Regions from separate parts of the Paenarthrobacter sp. 10N417 genome, predicted to be linked through region 2. Evidence: riboswitches for the same ligand, from Rfam matches in the RefSeq annotation. Region 2 holds a riboswitch; the other holds the start of a gene.

Evidence for each region. Region 2 has a riboswitch for cyclic di-AMP ahead of AC1DCM_RS17915 (aggregation-promoting factor C-terminal-like domain-containing protein). Riboswitches for the same ligand answer to the same signal wherever they lie in the genome.
Region 1: it holds a riboswitch for cyclic di-AMP, as region 2 does, so the genes downstream of both, AC1DCM_RS09380 (C40 family peptidase) here and AC1DCM_RS17915 (aggregation-promoting factor C-terminal-like domain-containing protein) in region 2, are expected to answer to the same signal.

Annotation. Positions count from the first base shown of each region.
Region 1 covers NZ_JBFTIL010000006.1:93,688-101,424, forward strand. The annotation lists gene AC1DCM_RS09350 (hypothetical protein) at 1-193, opposite strand, end outside; gene AC1DCM_RS09355 (cold-shock protein) at 495-878, shown strand; gene AC1DCM_RS09360 (DUF3027 domain-containing protein) at 887-1,537, shown strand; gene serC (phosphoserine transaminase) at 1,622-2,752, opposite strand; gene AC1DCM_RS09370 (iron-dependent transcriptional repressor DtxR) at 3,057-3,752, shown strand; cyclic di-AMP (ydaO/yuaA leader) riboswitch at 3,937-4,166, shown strand; gene AC1DCM_RS09375 (M23 family metallopeptidase) at 4,173-5,003, shown strand; cyclic di-AMP (ydaO/yuaA leader) riboswitch at 5,148-5,311, shown strand; gene AC1DCM_RS09380 (C40 family peptidase) at 5,316-6,047, shown strand; gene AC1DCM_RS09385 (NlpC/P60 family protein) at 6,147-6,899, shown strand; gene AC1DCM_RS09390 (HNH endonuclease) at 7,129-7,629, shown strand; gene AC1DCM_RS09395 (NTP transferase domain-containing protein) at 7,672-7,737, shown strand, end outside.
Region 2 covers NZ_JBFTIL010000015.1:75,734-83,470, forward strand. The annotation lists gene AC1DCM_RS17900 (winged helix-turn-helix domain-containing protein) at 206-1,072, opposite strand; gene AC1DCM_RS17905 (response regulator transcription factor) at 1,741-2,481, shown strand; gene AC1DCM_RS17910 (sensor histidine kinase) at 2,485-3,978, shown strand; cyclic di-AMP (ydaO/yuaA leader) riboswitch at 4,113-4,270, shown strand; gene AC1DCM_RS17915 (aggregation-promoting factor C-terminal-like domain-containing protein) at 4,276-5,106, shown strand; gene AC1DCM_RS17920 (MerR family transcriptional regulator) at 5,292-6,050, shown strand; gene AC1DCM_RS17925 (pyridoxal phosphate-dependent decarboxylase family protein) at 6,080-7,471, opposite strand; gene AC1DCM_RS17930 (HAD-IA family hydrolase) at 7,523-7,737, opposite strand, start outside.

The DNA.
Region 1 (7,737 bases), on a different contig from region 2:
CGGCATCCAACACCAGGACCACGGCAAGCATGAAGGCAACCGGCAGCCCATATAGCGCGATGGACGTGATCCACACTGGTGCCACTCCACCGTTGAAGGCGATAGCCATGACCGCGCCCACTGCAGCCAGGGAAAGGACGGCGATCACGGCGGCAACGATCATCAGGGGGCGGCGGTAACCCGGGGAAGTCATGCGCCTAACGCTAGCAGCAGCGCACACAAACCAGGCCTGTGGGCTTTTCGGCGGCCGGCATCGCGGCCCGCACCGCTGCCAGGGTGCAGGAAAGGAGCAGGAAAGGTGCAGAAACGGGTGAAGCTTCGGGTGCAGCAAGGCGCCGCAAAGCGGCGGCAAAGCATGAATAGGTGGTCCGGCAGGATAACCTTGAAGTAACAGACCAACACGGACCGTGCTGTCTCCCTCGATCCCGCAAATCCCTGCGGATGCGGTGGCGGCACGACGTGTCTCCAAAGCAAGAACGAAGAAGGTTGATTACGTGCCCACCGGCAAGGTCAAGTGGTATGACAAGGAAAAAGGCTTCGGATTCCTCGCGGCTGAGGACGGCCAGGAGGTATTCCTGCCCAAGACATCGCTGCCCGCAGGCGTAACCGAGCTCAAAGCCGGTACGCGTGTGGAATTTGGCGTGGCCGATGGCCGTCGCGGTGCCCAGGCATTGGGCCTTCGGGTCCTGGACAAGACGCCCTCCATCGCCAAGGCCAAGCGCATGAACGCCAAGGACCTGGCGCCTTTGGTGCAGGACCTCGTGACCGTGCTGGATAACTTGTCCGGTACTTTGTCTTCCGGCAAGTACCCGGAGGGCAACAAGGCCAAGGCTATCGGTATGGCGCTGCGCAAGGTTGCCGACGAGCTGGAAGCCTAGGAACTGCCATGACTTCGGAATCCGCACAGGATACACAGGCAGGAAGGGACGCGCAGGCCAGCCCTGGGGTCGTCACTGACGCCGCCCCAGTTCCTGTCGCCGGGGAGAATCCTGTCAACGGGCAAGCCCCTGAAAACAGCGACACCCCAGGGCGGAAGCCGGTCGCAGCGAAGCAGCGGGCCGGCATCCCCGTGTGGCGCGTTGGCAAGCCGGATGCGTTCCTGGCTGCCGCCGTCGACGTCGCGCGGGAAGCGGTGGAGACTATCGCGAACCCGGGTGAGGTGGGTGCCCACATCGGCGCAAAGTCCGAGGGCGATCGCGTGGTCACGCACTTGTTCGAGTCGAAGCTTGCGGGATACGGCGGGTGGCAGTGGTATGCCGTGATCACCCGCAATTCCCGGTCAAAGATCGTCACAGTCAGCGAGCTTGGCCTCCTGCCCTCTGAGGATTCCATCCTGGCCCCGGAATGGGTCCCCTGGGCAAAGCGTGTCCGCCCGGAGGATGAGACGCCCCTGGTGGAGGAGACGGTAGAGGAAGTGACCGAGGAATCCGTGCAGGCTGCGGAAGACGACGCCGCCGAAGCGTCTGATCCTGAAGCCGATGAAGCCGAGCCAGCCGACGACGAGGACGACGACGCCGTCGCCCGCTTAGGGGATTAACGGCAACGGCGCCGTCCGGGAACAACCCCGACGACGCCGTTTCCTGCCTTTCGCGGAAAGCCGCGGCAGTTAGTTCTTGAGTTTTTATTTCTTGAGCTCGCCCACGACATAGTCGATGCTGGCGAGCAGGGCTGAGACGTCGTCCGGTTCGATAGCGACGAAAGTGGCGATGCGGAGCTGGTTTCGCCCAAGCTTGCGGTACGGCTCAGTGTCCACCACGCCGTTGGCCCGCAGGATCTTGGCGATTGCCGCTGCATCGATGGAGTCGTCGAAGTCGATGGTGGCGATCACGTTGGAGCGGTCCTCAGCCTTTGCGACGAACGGTGTGGCGTACTCGGAAGCCTCGGCCCAGGAGTAGATGCGGCTGGCAGAGTCTGCTGTGCGCTTGCTGGCGAAGTCCAGACCACCATTGCTGTTGAGCCACTGCACCTGTGCGTCCAAAGTCACCAGCGTGGACAGCGAAGGTGTGTTGTACGTCTGGTTCAGTTTGGAGTTCTCAATTGCGGTCTGCAGGTCCAGGAAGTCCGGAATCCAGCGGTCGCTGGCCTTGATGCGGGCGGCGCGCTCCAATGCCGCGGGGGAGAACAGGCCGAGCCACAGGCCGCCGTCAGAGGCGAAGTTCTTCTGCGGGGCGAAGTAGTAGACATCCGATTCGGCGACGTCCACGTCCAGCCCGCCGGCGGCTGAGGTAGCGTCCACCAGGACGAGCGATCCGGCGTCGGCGCCCTCTACGCGCTTGACGGGGGCTGCAACACCGGTTGATGTCTCGTTCTGGGGCCAGGCGTAGACGTCAACGCCGGCCTCTGCCTGGGAGGCCGGTCGCGTGCCGGGCTCTGACTTGATGATGGAGGATGCATCGAGGAAGGGGGCTTTGTTGGTGGCCGCGGCAAACTTGGAACCGAACTCACCGAAGGAAAGGTGCTGGGCCTTTTTCTCAACCAGGCCGAAAGCCGCTACGTCCCAGAAAGCCGTGGAGCCGCCGACACCGAGGACAACCTCGTAGCCCTCAGGTGCACGGAAGAACTGGCTGAGTCCTTCGCGCACCGAACCCACCAGGTTCTTGACCGGTGCCTGACGGTGTGACGTGCCGAGTATGGTGGTCGACGCGTCAGACAGGGCCTGGACCTGTTCCGGGCGCACCTTGGACGGTCCCGCGCCGAAGCGTCCGTCCTTGGGCAGCAGGTCGGCGGGAATTGTGATGCTGTTGTCGCTCACGTGTGGCTCCAATGGGTATCGGTTAGAGAGGGGGAGGTGGGCAGGTGGCATCGGCTGCCCCTTCGACTCCCTCATTCTGCCTGACCGGACCCACCGTCAGGAATCTGCGGTTGTCATAGTCCGCCACGTGGAATGCCGGACCACCATGGGCATTGCGACCCAGGGAAAAATTATCCAGAGTAATTCCAAATAAGCTAGGCTTGGGTTGACGTTCCTGAGGTGTCGGTTGCACACCATCCACCTTGGCGGGGACGCGGTACGGTGGAGATTACGCAAGAAATGCGTTCGAGGAGAGCTGAGCTGGATGACGGATCTGATCGATACCACTGAGATGTATCTTCGGACCATTTTGGAGCTTGAAGAAGAGAACATCGTGGCTCTTCGCGCACGCATTGCGGAGCGTCTGCGGCACTCGGGTCCCACGGTTTCCCAGACCATTGGACGCATGGAGCGCGATGGCCTGGTGATTGTGTCCAACGACCGCCACCTGGAACTGACCGAAGTCGGGCGCAAGCGGGCCACCGAAGTCATGCGGAAGCACCGCCTTGCCGAGAGGCTCCTGGCGGACGTCATTGGTCTGGACTGGGCATACGTTCATGACGAAGCGTGTCGCTGGGAACACGTCATGAGTGAACGGGTGGAACGGCGCCTGTATGAGTTGTTGGAGCACCCCACCGAGTCACCGTATGGCAACCCCATCCCGGGTTTGGAGGCGCTTGGCGGCCTCGCCAACCAGCCCCTTGCCCGCTTGGACGTGAACCTGCTGCATGCCATGGACGGGTACGCTGCCGATTCCCGCGTAGTAGTCAGCCGGCTTGCTGAACCCATCCAGGTTGAGCCCGAACTCCTCACCCAGCTCGATGAAGGCGGAATTCGTCCAGGCGCAACTGTCTCCTTGGAACGGGTGGGGGAGTACATCTCCGTCCGCGTTCCCGGTATTGAAGGAGCACTGGAGCTGCCTCCCGAGGTAGCTGCGCACGTCTTCGTCGCTGTCAGCTGACCCTAAGGCGTGTCAGATCTCACTTTGGGGCGGCTGGCGCGCGTGTGACCTGCGGATTCCTGCGACTGGTGATATGGGGGCGTCCACAACACGGTCGTTTGGGAAGATAACGAATTTATTACTGCGGGCTTTAATCACCTATAGTTATCTACTAGCGCCGATACCAAAGCGTTACCTGATCTGGAGCCGAGCTCTGCCAGCAGATCAGGTGTGTCATCAACTACTGGCAGAGGCGGGGGAACCACAAGCGGCTGCCTAAAGAAGCAGCCTTGGGGTGAAGTCCGCAGCAGAAGTGCCTACTAACGCAAGTCCTTCCGGGGATACCTGTGTGCCGTTTGCGCTTCGTGCGGACCGGGTCTTTGAACTCTCTGACCCGAATCCGACAGCTAACTTCGCAGGCTTTCCAGAGAGGAACAGAGTTTGACATCGCAGAACGTCAGGGGCCGTCGCCGCGCGTCCGGCCCCGCTGCTGAGCTGCGGCCAGCCCGCGCCGCAATGGAGATCCGGCCACGCGACACCCCGCGTCAAGTGCGCCGCCGCAAGAGCCCATTGCGCCAGGTAGCCGACTTCGCCGCAGCCAGTGGTGTCGGGCAGAAGGCCGGAGTCGCGCTTGCCGCCACCGGACTTGCCCTGACTGTAGGCCTGCCTGCCACAAGCCCCGTCATGGCCACATCCGAATCCGGCCAGGCCGAGGCGGCCCTCTCCGTACCGGGTGGCAGCCAACCCGAAGTTTCTGCGGCAGCCTCTGCCAAAATCGATTTCAGTCGCGCAGCAGTCGCTACCGCCGCTGATCCTGACGGCAAGCTCAAGCAGTTGCTGAGCGCCCAGTCAGCGGGGAGCATCCAGCGCGCATCCTCACTTGGCACGCTGGGAAGCCCTCTGGACAAGCTGGTCACGGCATCGCCGTTTGGCTACCGCGTCAGCCCCCTTACGGGCGGCACCGGTGACTTCCACCGGGGCCAGGACTTCGTAGCCCAGTGCGGTACTGCCGTTCACGCCGCAGCCGCAGGCAAGGTCACGTTCGCAGGCTGGCATGAGTACGGCGGAGGCAACCGCGTCGTGATTGACCACGGCAACGGCCTCGAGACCACGTACAACCACCTGTCGTCCTTCAACGTCAAGGTGGGCCAGACTGTCAGCCGTGGCGATACTGTCGCGCTGAGCGGCACTACAGGCGCATCTACGGGTTGCCACCTCCACTTCGAGGTCCAGGTAAACGGTGAAGTCGTAGATCCCATGGGCTGGCTCTGAGCCAGTTGATGGTTGTCTATCGCATTCATGACACGCCCGTGACCAGAATGTGACATTCACGAATATCTGTTGTACCGTCTAAAGCGCATCGGCTTTTTAGGGGGCCGATGCACTTGAGTGGATTGCCTAGCTCTGCCACCACTCGAGGTCCGTTCGCAAAAATCGTCTGGCAGGGGCGGGGGAACCAATTTTGGCCTTCGAATCAGAAGGCCTTGGGGTTAAGTCGCAAAAGCTTCCTTGAAGCCGCGCGGCCGGATGACTCCCATCCGAATCCGACAGCTCACCTCGCAGGCATTGGGAGAGGCTACCTTCGTGTCATCACGCACTACCCCTGCGCGCCATCGCGCCGAATTGGTTCGTACGAACCCGTTGAACACCCTTTCCAGGGCTGTCTCAACCAATGCAGGCACCGTAGGCCGCCAAGCCGCCGTTCTGGCTGCAGCCTCGGGACTTGTTCTCAGCGTTGGACTCCCGGCCCAGGCCGCTGACACCGACGTTTCCAAGTCGGAATCCTCCAGCACCCAGCAGTTGGTCGCCACCGCAGTTGTTACCGCTGAGCCCACGGCAACCGTTTCCTTCGAAAGCCCCGTTGTGGCTACCAAGGAAGCCCCCAAGGTTCAGCGCGCCTCCCAGCGCACGCAGGCAGCCGAAGGCCAGACGGGCGACACCCTCGCTGCCCTGTCCTCCACGGCCAAGGATGCCGCATCCAGCGCGGCAGCTTCCGGGCTCGCAGCAATTGCCTACACCGGCATTGGCCACCCCTATGTCTGGGGCGGCACTTCCCCCAACGGCTGGGACTGCTCTGGATTTGCCCAGTGGGTCTACGCCCAGGCCGGCATCAGCATCCCCCGGGTCAATGCCTGGACGGCCATGAAGCCCACCAGCACGCCGGCCCCCGGCGATCTCGTCATGCAGAACGGCGGAGCCCACGTGGGCATCTACGTCGGCAACGGCATGATGATCAGCGCGCTGAACCCCAGCCAGGGGACGCTCCTGACCCCGGTCGCAGCCACCGGCACATCCTCGTTCTTCACCCTCCGCTAGGAAAATCCCATTCGGGGTAAGCCAGCATGCCCCCCAAGTGCTGGCCGCCCATAACCCGCGTGCGTCCCCACCGTGCGCGGATACGAAAAGAGAGTAATCATGACCAGTGCAAACAAGGTTGCACGGCATAGAGCTGAGGCCCCCAAGACCAGCTCACTTGCCGTCATTGCCAAGGCTGTCAGCGACAACGCCGGTGGCGTTGGCCGTCAGGCAGCAGTGATCGCAGCTGCATCAGGCCTTGTCCTGACCAGCGGCGTGGCTGCAAATGCTGCGGATACCAATGTCCAGCGCGAATCCACGTCTGCGTCCACCCTTGATGTGCAGTCGGTTGCCCAGGCCACCATTGCTGCGGATTCCAGCGTTGCCATCTCCTACGAGCGCCCCGTGGTCAAGACTGTCGAAGCCCCGGCTCCCGTCGTCGAGAAGGCACCTGCCAAGGAAGCTCCGGCTGCCGGCGGCACCGCTACTTTGGCGGTCAACACGGATAACTCCGCGGCCAAGGCGCCTGCTGCATCCAGCGGCCTCGGTGCAGCCATCGCTGCAGCGGCCTACGCACAGCTCGGTGTCACACAGGACTGCACCATGCTGGTGACCAACTCGCTGGCCGCCGTCGGTATTCACTTCCACGATTGGCCGGCCGGCTACCTCTCCCTCGGCCGCACGGTCAGTGCAGCTGAAGCGCAGCCCGGCGACCTCGCTTACTACGCCAACGGTGGCTACGGCGGAATGGCACACATCGCTGTTTACGTCGGCAACGGCATGGCAGTCCACGGTGGATGGAACGGATCCACCACGGCACTGTTCAGCGTGAACGTTGGCTCCGGCCCCGTTTTCATCCGCGTCAACGGCTGATCAAATACTCCACAGAACACCCCGAGGCTCAGGCCGGCGGGGTGTTCTGCTTTAACGAGCAAGGTGTCCCGCGCATGAACTTTCGCCAACACCGCAGGTGAAACGGCAGAAAAATTCGTTGATATGGCATATGAGTGCTTACCCTTGTGTTGTCGATCCACAGCCCGTACAAGCAGAGGGCAGCCGGCCCTCGTGCCCCTGACGGGTGCGGCCGTGAAGAGGTACGTGCATGCGCACACTCGTTCTGAATGCTGGATATGAACCGCTGGCGGTAGTAACCTTCCGCCGGGCGCTGGTCCTTGTGCTGACTGGAAAAGCTAGCGTGGTGGCCGAAGGCGACGAGCCTGTCGTCGGGCCACAGGAGATTCTCGGAAGACCATCCGTGATTCTTCTCAATCGCTACATCCGGCCCCGGTACAACAAGATCACTGCCGTGAGCCGCCGCGGGGTACTCCGCCGCGACGGCCATCGCTGCGCCTATTGCGGGAAAACAGCCCACACCATAGACCACGTCCACCCCAAATCCAGGGGCGGCGCGGATTCCTGGGAAAACCTGGTTGCGGCGTGCTTGAAATGCAACAACGCCAAGAGTGACCACACGCTCGCCGAGATGGGTTGGAAACTTCGTTTCAAACCTGGCGTGCCCACAGGAACCATGTGGCAGATCAAAGAACTCGAGAAACCTGCGCCGGACTGGGACCCGTTCCTGTTGCCGGAATCCGCCGCCTGATCGATTTCTGTTGTCCTCCCGCTGTCCGGGTACTCTGGGCGGATGGAGTTCAACGCCGTGATTCTGGCGGGTGGCAGGGCCACCCGCCTCGGTGGCGTGCCCAAGCCC
Region 2 (7,737 bases):
GTAGCGTAGCGGGGCATCTTGCAGCGGGCGCTGTAGCGTAGCGGGGCATCCCGAAAGCGCCGTTGTTGCGTGAGGCACGAGCGCAGGCGCAGGCGCAAAGGGATCGTCCCGCGAAAGCGAAAGGGCCCGCGACCTGACAGGATCGTCCCGCGAAAGCGAAAGCGCCCGCCCTTACAGGACAGGCGCTTTCGGCTGCAGCAGCTACTTAGATCGAGTATTCCGGAGCGGCCCAAACGATAACTTCGGGGTGCTCGTAGAAGCGGTAGCCCTGGCCGCGTACGGTGCGCACCGTGTTGGCCAGGCGACCCAGCTTGGAACGGAGGCGGCGGATGTGGACGTCGATGGTGCGCTCGTTCGGTACTTCTTCGGCGTTGCGCCACAGGCCCTCAAGCAGTTCGTCGCGGCCCACCGTGCGGGTGCCGTTTTCCACGAGGTAGTTGAGGAGCTCGAATTCCTTGAACGTCAGGTTCAGGGACTCGCCGTCGAGGTGGACTTCGCGGCGGGCGAGGTCGATCAGCACGCCGGAGGGGCGGGCTTCCTGCTGCGGTGCCGGGCGGGCAGCCTCGGTGCGCTGGCGGGCGGCGACTGTGGGGTCACCGAAAGTGGAACGTACGACGTCGAGTGCGGACCCGGGCGCCCCGGCCGGTGCGACGGCGACTGCAGCGTAGCTCTCAGCGCCGGTGACCAGGGACTGTGCGTAGGCCCGGATTTCCTGGGCGAGCTTAGCGATGGAGGTTCCTGCCGCTGCTGCTGTCTCTTCGTCGATGCCCATGTAGAGCACGAAACCGCGGGCCACGTTGTCGTTGGCGACGGGGCGAAGGCGGTCAGACTGCGCAATGACAGGAGTAGGCGCCGTCATGGGTGCTGGCTCGTTGGTGGGAACTGCCCGCAACTGGCCGTAGGAGTTGGGGTTGTACCCCTGTGGCACGTAGCCGGGAGCCTGCTGGCCGTTGCCCTGGGGGGCGGGGGCGTAGCCGGGACGGTTGCCGAAGCCGGGGCGGAGCCCTGCGTTTGAAGCGGCCTTGTTGGCGTTTCGGACGGAGATGTGGACGTAACCGGATGCAACTGACATGGAGTGATTACCTCAAAAGTGAATAGCCGTCATCGCGGCTTCGAATGCTGGTTGTCCCCGCAATGAGTTTGGGGAAGGGCGCCCAACGCTGGGCTAGGGGGCGAATGCCTGAAACTTCTTTGGGGTGGAAAGTTAGGCTTGCATTCGACAACAGCGGGTCACGTCGCCAGCGGGTGAGCTGGACCAGATTGCTGCGGCTGCAGGTGCTGTTGAGTTCTTGTTCACATTGGAAGTGTGCAACGTAACAATGGCAACACGCAAGTAACAAAGCGCCTAACCGTCCACATTTTGAGACAAGAGGGTCTATTGTGCTGCAGATCACAATTCTTTCACTACGGAAAATGAACGTCATTTCATTCGGTTCCGATAAGAAATATTCGGCTTATGGTGAATTTTCTTCGGCCAATGGTGCATGATGCCCTTCCTGATTCCCGGCAGGCGCAAGACGACGGAATCTCAAGATCTGAAACACTTGCTGTCCAATCGCAAGCCACTCTCGTCTCGAATTTTTCCCTCAAAATCTGCTACAAGCCGTAGAAAGGGCGCGCATGGGACGGCCATGCCCCGCAACGCCTTCCACCGAACTCCCACGTCGCTAGTGTTGACCTCACAGCGTCCTCACAGGCTCGGCAAAGCTTCGCCAAACCAGAAGAATGGAGAGTTGTCCCATGGCATCCCCGCACTCCATGACGAACAACCTTCCCCAGCTTTCCCACCCGGACGGCTCTCCTATCCGCGCCTTGGTGGTGGACGACGAACCCAGCCTCTCCGAGCTCATGAGCATGGGCCTTCGCATGGCAGGCTGGTCCGTCGCGGTAGCAGCCGACGGACCAGAAGCCGTGAAGCTTGCCAAGGACTTCCGCCCTGACGTGCTGGTGCTGGACGTGATGCTTCCAGGATTCGACGGCGTCGAGGTCCTCAACCGGATCCGTACCTTCGCGCCGGAAGTGCCCGCGCTCTTTCTCACGGCCAAGGACGCTGTCCAGGACCGCATCGTAGGTCTTGCCGCCGGCGGGGACGACTACGTCACCAAGCCCTTCAGCATGGAGGAAGTCCTCCTTCGCCTGCACAGGCTCGTCCAACGTTCGGGCGTTGCCGCCATGGACACGGCGGAACTGGTGGTGGGTGATCTCACGCTGAACGTGGATACACGGGAAGTCTCGCGCGCCGGCGAAGACATCCAGCTCACGGCAACGCAGTTCGAGCTGCTTCGTTACCTTATGGAGAACCCCAAGCGCGTGGTCAGCAAGGCGCAGATCCTGGACCGCGTCTGGGACTATGACTTCGGCGGGCAGGCCAACATCGTGGAGCTCTACATTTCCTACCTGCGCAAGAAAATCGAAGCCAACCACCCGCCAATGATCCACACCATCCGTGGCGCCGGCTACGTCATCAAGCCTGCGGACTGAATCTTGTCCACCCTTTCAGGAGTAACCCGCAAGACCCAGCGGAACTGGCTCAATCCCACCACCTGGCATCTGCGCACGCGATTGGTCCTGGTGGCCATGGCCTTGCTGGTAGCGATTTGCGGGGCAGTCGGAGTGGTGAGTTACGCCTCCATGGACATGTACTTCAACAAGCAACTCGATAAGCAGCTGGAGCAGGCGTCAAGCCGCGCGAATGACTTCGGCAGGCCGCCGTCGAACTTTCCCTCAAGCGGGCGGCCAGATCCTCTGGAGGCCCGCGGCCAAGGTGCCGGTACCCTCAACGCGAGGATTGACGGTTCCACCGTCATTAACTCCGGCCTGCTAAATTCGAATGGCCGCCGCGTCGCACTTTCGGCAGAAGACAAGCAGGTCCTGCTCTCACTCCCCCGTGACAACCGGCCTGTGGACCGTTCATTGTCCAACGGCGACTACCGGCTGGTGGCAGTAAATACCACCTACGGCGACGTGATTGTGACGGGCCTGCCGTTGGCTGATAAGCAAAATGCCGAGGCCTCGCTGGTATGGACCATGGTGTTTGTTTCCCTTGGCGGACTGGTGCTGATCGGCCTTGCCGGTACCGTCATCATTCGCCGGACCATGCGGCCGCTGGAGCAACTATCGGAGGTTGCAACCAAAGTATCGCGCCTTCCCCTCGACGCCGGTGAAGTGGCACTCGCTGTGCGCGTACCGCCGTCGGCCTCCCATCCTGGAACAGAAGTAGGCAGCGTTGGCCACGCTTTGAACCAAATGCTCAACAACGTTTCCAGGGCCCTGGAAGCCCGTCAGGAGAGCGAAACCAAGGTCCGGCAGTTCGTTGCGGATGCCTCCCACGAACTGCGGACGCCGCTGACCGCCATTCGTGGATATACCGAATTACTCCGCATGACGGAGAACTTCACGGACGACGGCCGGAAGTCCCTGGCACGCGTCCAGAGCCAGTCCGAACGCATGACCACCCTGGTGGAGGACCTGTTGCTGTTGGCGCGGTTGGACGAAGGCCAGCCATTGAAGGTCACGGATGTGGACCTTACCCAGTTGGTGATCGAGACCGTCAGCGACGAAAAGGTGATGGCACCGGATCACATCTGGAAGCTCCAACTCCCCGACGAGCCCATCACGGTACGCGGGGACGCAACCCAGCTGCATCAGGTGCTGGCCAATCTCCTGTCCAACGCCCGCAAACACACCGATCCAGGTACCACAGTGATCACTGGCGTCGTGCTCTCCGCGGACGGTACCGCGGTGGTCACGGTCACTGACAACGGGGCTGGCATTCCGCCTGAATTCCAGGGCCATGTTTTCTCGCGTTTTGCCCGCGCTGACGCCGCGAGATCAGGCTCTGAAGGAACCTCCGGATTGGGCTTGTCAATCGTCGAATCAATCGTCCAAGCGCACGGCGGAAGCGTGGCAGTAACGTCCAAGCCGGGGTGCACCGAGTTCATTCTGAGACTCCCGTCAGTTTCGAACGAACACGTATAACGAATCAGGCAACATGACGCGCCGTGACCGTGATCTCTGTTACCCAAATGTGACTTAAGCCGAAACCTCCTGTACCTTCGAAAGGGTGGGTCGCCCATAGTTGGCCCACACCCGGGATGCGCCGAGCTCTGCCACTTCCCGGAGTTCCGTTCTCATTCGAGGCAGAGACGGGGGACCCAGAGTCTCCGGGCACAGTACTTTCCTTGCCCTTGGGGTGAAGCCGCAGCTACGCGCGCGGCCGGATGACCTCATCCGAACCCGACAGCTAACTCCGCAGGCGCTGAGAGGTAATCACACATGTCTGAATTCAACGATCAGACGCGCCCTTCCGCGCGTCACCGTGACGAACACAACGCTCCCCTGACCAAATCGCAGTCTGTTCTGAAGACCGCTGCCCGCCGCGGCAAGACCGGTCAGCGCATGTCCGTTGTTGCAGGAGTCGTTGCCGCAGCATTGGGCGTCGCATCGCTTGGCCAGGCCGCAAACGCCGCATTCAACCTCCCGGAAACGAGCCAGGCATCCGAGACGCAAGCCACGGCCCAGGTCAGCAACAAATCAGCGGAAATCTCTGCGTCCCTGGATGCTGCTGCCAAGAAGGGCGCCGGCGATAGGGCCGCTGCAGATCAGGCAGCAGCAGCTGCACAGGCCGCTGCCGAGAAGGCTGCCGCTGAGAAGGCTGCGGCCGAAAAAGCCGCCGCCGACCAGGCAGCAGCCGCACAAGCCGCCGCCGAAAAGGCTGCCGCTGATGCAGCCGCCAAGCAGGCTGCCGATGCCGCCGCTGCTGCAGCCGCAGCCGCAGCAGCTGTTCCCAAGGCCGTGGACGATCCCGCTGCTGCCAAAGCTTACGCCGCCAGCATCCTCGCCAGCTACGGCTGGGGTCCGGGTGAAATGACTGCCCTGAACACACTGTGGGAGAAGGAATCCAACTGGCGGACCACCGCGACCAACGCGTCCAGTGGCGCCTACGGAATCGTGCAGTCTCTGCCAGCTTCCAAGATGGCAACTGCCGGCGCCGACTGGGAGACCAACTACCAAACCCAGATCAAGTGGGGCCTGAACTACATCAAGGAACGCTACGGCTCCCCCTCGGCCGCCCTCGCCTTCCACTTGGCCAACAACTGGTACTAAGCCAACTCAATAAGCAGGTTTGAGCCCACCCCAGCGGGCTCAAACGTGCAGGGCCTGATTACCGCCCCGTTTTCCGCCGTTCGCAGCAGTGATTACTGCAGCTGACAGCGGGAACGGGGCGGTTTTCGCGTTTCAGGTGGCGACGGCTTGCACCTCACGTAACGTCAGGACTTAGCGTTGTGCCCATGACGGGAACAACAGGAACCGGACCGTGGAGCATCGGTGAACTGGCCACAGCATGTGGCGTCAGCGTGCGGACGCTCCACCACTACGACGAGATCGGGCTGCTGTCCGCAAGCCAAAGGACATCATCTGGTCATCGCCGGTATTCGGAGAGCGACCTGCGCCGCCTATACCGGATCAGATCGCTTCAGATGCTGGGGCTTCCGCTCGCTGCCATCGGCAAGGCGCTGCAAACGCCCGAGGATGATCTGGAGTCTCTTCGAGGCCTCCTCAAAGAGCAGCTGGTCCATGTGCAGGAGCATGCCCAGCAACTCCAGGCGCTCCAAAACCGTTTGGGCGAGCTGTTGTCACGCATGGACGGACACGCCATGCCCACCCCTGAACAATTCATGTCAACGTTGGAGATGATTACCGTGCTCGAAAACAACTTCACAGCCGAACAACGCCAGCAACTCGCGGACAAGCGGGAAGAACTCGGCGCAGAAAAAGTCGAAGCCGCCAAGCAGCAGTGGGCCGTCCTTGTGGAAGAAGGACTGGCGCACGTGGAAGCCAACAGGCCCGTCACGGATCCTTCCGTCCAGGAATGGGTGCACTCATGGGACGGCATCGGTTCCATGTTCCACTCGAGTGAGGACACCAAAGGTGCAGCGCGTGCAGCCTGGCAGGAAAACAGCAAGGCCATCAGCGCCGGCCTGCCTTGGAGCGCTGAGCAGTTGGCCGGGCTGATGGCATATTTGGAAAAGGCGCGCTCGGCCCGGTAACTGGACTGTGCCTATACTTCCGGTTCGGCCTATGCTTCCGGTTCGGCCTCTGCCGCACCTCGAACGGCTGCGATGGAGGCAGCGACGTCACCTGCGTCGGTGGCCCAGTTGCTGACCGAAATCCGGAAGATGTCGCGTCCTCGCCATGAGGAACCTGACATCCACACAAGCCCTTCGGCCATGAGCCGCTGGGTGACGCGGTGTGTGCGGTCATCACTGCCGAAGGCTACCGATACCTGTGTGAACACGACGTCGTTCAGAATCTCCACACCCGGGATCTCCGCGAGTCCCTCCGCCAACGCGCGGGCGTTTGCTGCAAGCCTGTCCACCATGGCAATGACTCCGGACCGGCCCAACTGTCGCAGCGCTGCCCACACCGGGATGCCGCGGGCCCTACGGGACAGTTCCGGAACTTTGTCGAACGGATCGCCCAGTCCGGTCTCCGTTGCAATGAGGTAACTCGTGTGAACGCTGAAGGCGCGTCTAAGGGCTTCCGGCCGGGAGACGATGGCCAAGCCGCAGTCGTACGGGACGTTCAATGTTTTGTGGGCATCGGTGGCCCACGAATCGGCTGCCTCTACTCCGGCCAGCCGCCCGCGCAGATTTGGGCTGACTGCCGCCCACAGCCCAAAGGCGCCATCCACATGCACCCAGGCCTCCCGGTCATGGGCTACCGCGATGGCTTCGGACATCGGATCGAACGCACCGGAATGCAGGTTGCCGGCCTGCAGGCACACGAGGGAAGGCCCGGGTTGCTGGTCCATGGCGTCGGCAAGGGCTTCCGGCAGGATCCTGCCTTGATCGTCCGTGTCCACGGGCACGCACGCTCCCAGCCCCAGATACCGCAGGGCGAGATCCACGGCGGCGTGCCGTTCCCGGCCGGCAAACGTTGTGATGAGCGGCGCGCCGGTCAGGCCCAGGTCCGCCAGGTCCCATCCTGCCTCGTCCATCAGGTATTGGCGCCCGGCGGCCAGGCCCGCGAAGTTGGCAGTGGTAGCGCCAGTTGTGAACCCGATGTCGGACCCTCGGGGAAGATCCAATAGTTCCAGGAGCCAGGCCGCCGCGGATTCTTCGATCGCAGCGGCAGCGGGAGTCGCAAACCTGAGCCCGGCGTTTTGGTCCCACGCCGAGACGAGCCAATCTGCAGCCATGGCAGCCGGCAACGTCCCGCCCATGACCCAGCCGTAGAAGCGTCCGGACTGGATGGCCATCAACCCGGGCTCCGCCAATGCGGCGAGCTCGTCTACTACGTCAGCCGCGTCCGTTGCTTCGTCGGGAAGGCTCGAAAGAAGGCTCGCGGCAACTTGGTCGGCGTCGGACGTGGGCCGGACTGAACGGCTGGGCACTGACGCAAGCCACTCCGTAGCGTGCGCCATGGCCCGCTCCAGTGCAGCACCGTACGCCTCCGGCAACGCAGACATGCGCACAGCCTACTCCCGGTTCACCGGCTGGAACAGCGAAGGCGAACAGTGCTAGAGCGTGAAGGTGATGAGGTGACCGCCGTCGTCGTCTTTCACTGCTGTGACCATCACGGCTGAGTAGTCCGGGATCCGCCACATGCCCGGCTCAAGCTCGCCTCCGGCGTCGCCCACCACCACGGTTCGCATCCCGGCGGCGCGGGCTGCGGCGATACCTGCCGGAGCGTCCTCAAAAACCACGACGTCGGCCGGTTCCGCGCCCAGCAACG